Linked DNA regions of Aliamphritea hakodatensis. The protein of the gene in region 1 purifies or fractionates together with the protein of each later gene. This does not show direct contact. Links are inferred from orthologs where the notes say so. Each region holds a gene or a part of one and is shown on either strand. Other genes may lie near its edges. The genes, in order: PCI15_RS03010 and PCI15_RS14670.

Region 1 (3,116 bases):
TTACCGGCGGGACCTGCGTCAGTTTGCCTTATGGTTGCAGGACCGGGGCTATCGTCTGTTACAGCTGGAGCGGATTGAGCTGCTTGCCTATCTGAGCTGGCGGGTGACGCAGCGACTGAAGCCGGCATCGACCTCGAGAATGTTGTCGTGTTTGAGAGGGTTTTACCGGTATTACGTCCGTGAAGCGGTGATCAGCGCTGACCCGACACTGGATATTGAAAGCCCGAAGCAGGGGCGACAATTGCCGAAAACCATGACGGAAGCAGACGTTGTGGCCCTGCTGGAGGCACCAAATACGGATGATCCGCTGGATTTCCGTGACCGGACAATGCTGGAGATGCTGTACGCGGCAGGTTTGCGGGTCACCGAACTTGTGTCGTTACAGTTGGGCCAGATCAACCCCCGGCAAGGGATTATCCGGGTCGTGGGTAAGGGGGATAAAGAGCGGCTGGTACCATTGGGTGATGAGGCTGCCCGCTGGTTGCAGGAATATGTGCAGAATGTGAGGCCATTGCTGATGGGGGATTCACGTAATGAGGTTGTGTTTCCCAGTAGGAGGGGCACACAAATGACCCGGCAAACATTCTGGTACCGGATTAAGCGTCACGGACTGGCGGCCGGATTAACCCAATTGCCGTCGCCTCACGTCCTGAGGCATGCTTTTGCGACGCATTTGCTGAATCATGGCGCCGATCTGCGGGTTGTTCAGCTGTTGCTTGGGCACAGTGATTTATCCACCACGCAGATTTATACCCATGTGGCGCAGCACCGGTTGCATTCTTTGCACCGGGAGCATCATCCGCGGGGATAAAAAATGCTTAAGGCTCTGAACTTTAAGGGTATCCTGTCGTCTCAAGTTTCAGACCACAAATATACCGGTTTTCGGCCGGTGACGATTTGCAGTGATTAAGGTAGAGGATTTCATGCGTAAATTTTTGATGATGGCAGCGGCATTATTTGCATTTGCTGCAACCGTTCAGGCGGAAGGGGATAAGGAAGCCGACATTCGTAATGCCTTGCGAGGCCTGAATGCGATGGTGCCTATCGTTGAGGTAAAGCCGGCGGCGTTTCCCGGCTTATATCAGGTGACGCTGAAGAGCGGTGAAACCCTGTATACCAATGACAAAGGTAGTCACTTTGTTGTCGGGGATATGTTTAAGGTCAGTGAAAGCGGTGCTCTGGTTAATCTGACAGAAGAAGCCAAGAAGGGTGATCGCCTTGAGCTGCTGGCGAGCAGCGATGCCAGCGATACAATCAATTTTGCAGCTAAAGGTGAGAAGAAGGCCAGTGTGACTGTGTTTACGGATGTGGATTGCTTCTATTGCCGTAAGCTGCACAAAGAAATTGCGGATATCAATGCACTGGGAATTGAAGTACGTTATCTGGCGTTCCCGCGTGCAGGTGCGGGGTCGCCTGCTCATCTGACGATGGACTCTGTCTGGTGTGCTGAAAACGAAGAAACCCGTAAAGAGCTGATGACCCGGGCTAAGAAAGGTGAAAGCCTGCCGCAGGCCAGCAGCAGCTGTGACAGCCCGGTACTGGCGCAGATGAATGTTGGTCGTAAGGCCGGCGTGACCGGTACACCTGCACTGGTGCTGGAAGACGGCAGTTTGGTGCCGGGTTATGTGCCTGCAGCGCGTCTGGCTGAGATGCTTCAGCTGAATTAATCCTGCAGATTAAAAACTATTCATCAATAAGGGAGCAAAATGCTCCCTTTTTTAGTTTCAAAGCGACCTGCTGCGTAGTGCATCACGGCTGACTTATATATAATGCGAAGCTATTTTGACTCGGCCCGGGCGTGCCCTTTGGCATTCCCTGACATGACAAGCGAGGTAACGGTTTGAAACCAGTAAAAGTGGGTATCTGTGGACTCGGCACCGTGGGTGGCGGCACTTATAACGTATTGAAGCGCAATGCTGAAGAAATTGCGCGTCGCGCCGGCCGTAAGATTATTATCGAGGAAGTGGGTGCGCGTCGTCCTAATCCTGATTGCGATACTAAAGGCACCCAGATTACCGCGGATATTTTTGCCGTTGCCCGTAATCCTGAAATTGATATCGTCATTGAGCTGATCGGTGGTTATGACACCGCGCGGGAGCTGGTGATGACTGCGATTGAGCATGGTAAGCACGTAGTGACAGCGAACAAAGCGCTGATCGCGGAGCACGGCAATGAAATCTTTGAAGCGGCACAGCAGAAGAATGTCATGGTGGCATTTGAAGCAGGTGTTGCTGGCGGTATTCCGGTCATTAAAGCGATCCGTGAAGGTTTGTCCGCTAACCGGATCAACTGGCTGGCGGGTATCATTAACGGTACCGGTAACTTCATCCTGACTGAAATGCGGGATAAAGGCCGTGATTTTGCTGATGTGCTGGCGGAAGCTCAGGCGCTGGGATATGCCGAAGCTGATCCTACTTTTGACGTTGAAGGCATCGATGCGGCGCATAAGCTGACGATTCTGGCGTCTCTGTCATTTGGTATTCCGCTGCAGTTCTCCAAGGCGTATACCGAAGGGATCAGTAAGATCACTGCGGAAGACGTGCAGTATGCTGAAGAGCTGGGCTACCGGATTAAGCACCTGGGTATCAGCCGTCGCAATGAGGCCGGTGTTGAGCTGCGTGTTCATCCAACCATGATCCCTGAAAAGGCACTGATTGCTAACGTGCATGGCGTAATGAATGCTGTGCTGGTTGACGGCGATGCGGTTGGCCAGACCATGTATTACGGTGCCGGTGCCGGTGCAGAGCCGACGGCCTCTGCTGTTGTTGCTGATGTGATCGACGTTGTCCGTACCCTGACGGCTGACCGTGATAACCGCGTACCTCATCTGGCATTCCAGCCGGGTGAACTGTCTGATGAGCCTATCCTGCCGATTGAAGAAGTTGTAAGTGCTTACTACCTGCGCCTGCATGCGGTTGAGAAGCCGGGTGTGCTGGCGATGGTGACCGGTATCCTGAGTGAGTCGGGTATCAGCATTGACGCGATTCTGCAGAAAGAAACCCATGAGCAACTGGTGCCTATCATTATCCTGACTCAGGAAGTGAAGGAACAGCAGATGAATGAGGCCATTGCTAAGATCGAAGCCTCTGCTGACATCGACGGTACGGTGACCCGTA
Region 2 (3,197 bases), 2.5 Mb from region 1 along the record:
TATACGGCATATTCCAGCGCATAATCTGCATACCGTCGATGCCGTATTTCCCCTGTATCGAAATATTCATGCCGGACAACGGTCCCGCTGCCGACCCCAGCGCCCAGCTGGATAAAAAGATAATCCCCAACATGCTCTGATCCGGCTGCAGCGGCATCAGCAAGGGGCCGATAAGGGAAATACCGATAACCGGATGCAGGCCTGATACCGCCAGCAGCATAATAAATCCGTAACTCAGGCCCGCCGTCCAGGCGTTAAATTCACTGAATGGCAGTAAAGACCCCTGCCCGGCCAGCAAACTCTGCAAGCCAAAACTGAATACCCCGGCAGACAGAAACAGCACCACCTCATTGGTCATATTCGCCAGCCGACCATGTACGTGACCGCGCAGCGGTGCAGCCACGCTGCCCCGCAACAGCAATGTAAACAGGCAAATCAGCGGTGCAGACAGGGTGATAATGAACAATATGGACAACTGCGGATAAAGGTAGTGTACAAGCAATACAGCGACCGCCAGTAAGCTTGGCAACCAGAGGCTGTTCAGCCGAAGCGGATAGCCTTCAAAGCGCTCATGCACTGACAGCCGGCGTACCGTAAAGAAGATCACCACCAACGCCGCCATCGCCAGAAAAGCTCCGCTAAACATCAGCTCCGATAAGCGTGCTTCAGGTGCATAGGTAAGCGCCACCCCCATCGCCGCAAAGAATGGCGACCAGAACGCTGCCGCTGAAAAAGCCCGGGTCAGCGCGACCACCTGCGCCCGGCTCAGTGAGCGCCGCTGTGACATACGGTCCCCGAGAATAAACAGCGCGGAAAGGTTAATCACCGCTCCGAAGAAATGCACCCCCAGAAGGGTTCCCAGGATCGAACGCTTACCCGTAGGCAGTTGCTCACCTTCCGCAAGATCAGGCTGGCTGACCAGCCCGAGAAAGCTTACCGCCACCAGCATCGAAATCAGCGCAATATTGCCTTTCAGTAAACCACTGAAATCCACCGGATTAGCCAGCAACCACGCCAGTAAAGCAGCCCCTGCGCCAATCCCGGACAACACCAGCGCCTGCAGGCGGTTACGGCGGCTCATTGTCTGCCACGAGAGCCCGCAGGCCAGCCAGTAACACAGACCGGCAAATAGAAGAAAACTCTCCTGCCAAAGGGCCAGCGGAGTACTGATCACCCCCAGCAAGACACTGACGCCCCGCAATGACTGCAACGGATTCACCGCCACCGCATCCGCAACACTGTTACCCTGTGACATAACATCCTGTCCTTAAAAAGCCCTTAACGAAAAAAGCCTTGTGCTCCGAAGATGCACAAGGCTTTGAGTATTACATTACGAACCGATCAGTGATGATGACCGCCAGCACCGTGTGCATGGCCGTGTTCAAGCTCTTCTTCAGACGCATCGCGTACTTCAACCACTTCAACGTCGAAGTTCAGTACATCACCTGCCAGCGGGTGGTTGCCGTCTACCGTAACAGTTTCGTCAGTCAAAGCAGTTACAACAACCGGCTGCTCACCCCATGGCGTCTGCGCCATGAACTGCATACCGATTTCAATATTGTCGATACCGTCAAAAAGATTACGTTCAACTTCCTGAATCAACTCTTCGTTTGGCTGACCGTAACCTTCTTCAGGAGATACTTCTACCTGCTGCTTATCGCCGACCTGTTTACCGGTCAGAGCGTTTTCCAGGCCAGGAACAATATTGCCCTTACCGTGCAGATACGCCAACGGCTCACCACCGGCAGAAGAATCCAGTACTTCACCGGCGGCATTCGTCAGGGTGTAATGGATCAGAACAACTTTATTGTCAGCAACTTGCATGTTTTTCTCTCGCTTATAAGGACAAAACAGCGATAGCGCTGCCAAAGGCCTCAGAAATTAATTAACCCGGCTGATCAGAAGCGCGCCGGCATGGTTTACATAATGCCGACGCCCCTGCTGTGTTTCAAGGGCTTAGCGGATATTCTCGTTAATATAATCCGCCCCCAGCTCACGGGTCAGCATACCGGCATCCACTGACCGGCAACCGCTGCGGTTTTGCCCGGACCAGAAGGGTGAAAAATCTCCGCTGCCGGCCGCTTCAGCCACACTGCGTAACGGTGCCAGCGCGGCGGTCGCCTGGGGAAACGGCGGCGCGTCAGGGCTGACCGGCCCCAGCTCCAGCATTGCCCGGTTGACGATCCCCCGGGCCGGACCGCCGGAAAACACATTGGTCAGCGCCGTATGCACCGAAGTATCCTGCAATGCTGCCCGGTGCAAAGCGCTGGTATTGGTCTGATCACACAGTAAATATACCGTGCCCATCTGCACCCCGGCAGCGCCCAGTTGCATCGCCGCCCGGATACCTGCCTGATCACAAATCCCACCGGCAGCAATCACCGGCACATCCACTGCAGCAACCAGCTGCGGCAACAGCGCGAATGTACCCGACTGGGTATCCATATTCCGGGTCAGGAAAATACCCCGGTGCCCACCGGCCTCAAGTCCCTGGGCAATAATGGCATCCACCCCATGCTCCGCCAGCCAGCGCCCTTCCTCCAGCGTGGTGGCACTGGCAATCACTTTTGCCCCCGTTGCCCGGACCCGGGACAACAGCGATGCATCCGGCAAACCAAAATGAAAGCTCACCACGTCAGGCCGGTATTTTTCAACCACGGCCGCATGATCTGCATTAAAAGGCGCGCGGCCACCGGCGGCTGGCGTCTCATCAACACCCAGTTCTTCGTAATAGGGCTGAAGCCTGTCCCGCCAGCGCTGTAACTGACCGTCTGTTACCGGCACGGGGTCATGGGCAAAAAAGTTAACATTCACCGGACGGTCCGTGCCGGCCCGGATAGCCTCCAGCTCCGTCGCCATTGTCTGCGGCGTCAGCATGGCACAGGGCAATGATCCCAATCCACCGGCATTACTGACTGCGATCGCCAGCGAACTCCCCTGCACACCCGCCATCGGTGCTTGAATAATGGGTAACTCAATATCAAATACATCCCGGATATCAGCCATTGGTATACTCCTCTGCGCAGTCATTTTCAGGCGGAAAGCATTACACAGTTACTGCAGTGCAACAACCCACCAACCGTGGCTCTTATGAAGTACCAGCCAGCGCCGCATCATTCGCAAAAAACCTTCAGATCCGCTAAGCTGCACAGCTTTTAGCCCTACCTGCCAACCACTTGGCTATCATGGATATCAAA

What was found.
Region 2: the proteins of PCI15_RS03010 (region 1) and PCI15_RS14670 purify together in Escherichia coli (affinity purification with mass spectrometry, with the first as the bait; 2 studies listed by BioGRID). This does not show direct contact. The link is inferred for Aliamphritea hakodatensis from one-to-one orthologs.

What each region holds. Positions count from the first base shown.
Region 1 is NZ_AP025281.1:666,198-669,313, forward strand. The notes cover bases 1-2,795. They hold PCI15_RS03010 (DsbC family protein), read left to right. Parts: upstream 1-923; coding sequence 924-1,667; downstream 1,668-2,795. Other genes in these bases: xerD (site-specific tyrosine recombinase XerD), read left to right, coding at 1-811; PCI15_RS03015 (homoserine dehydrogenase), read left to right, coding at 1,841-2,795. Outside these bases: more of PCI15_RS03015, read left to right, coding at 2,796-3,116. UniProt on the Escherichia coli protein: Acts as a disulfide isomerase, interacting with incorrectly folded proteins to correct non-native disulfide bonds.
Region 2 is NZ_AP025281.1:3,169,691-3,172,887, forward strand. The notes cover bases 84-2,959. They hold PCI15_RS14670 (FKBP-type peptidyl-prolyl cis-trans isomerase), read right to left. Parts: upstream 1,825-2,959; coding sequence 1,342-1,824; downstream 84-1,341. Other genes in these bases: PCI15_RS14665 (hypothetical protein), read right to left, coding at 84-1,255; PCI15_RS14675 (NAD(P)H-dependent flavin oxidoreductase), read right to left, coding at 1,957-2,959. Outside these bases: more of PCI15_RS14665, read right to left, coding at 1-83; more of PCI15_RS14675, read right to left, coding at 2,960-3,006. UniProt on the Escherichia coli protein: Folding helper with both chaperone and peptidyl-prolyl cis-trans isomerase (PPIase) activities. Chaperone activity prevents aggregation of unfolded or partially folded proteins and promotes their correct folding.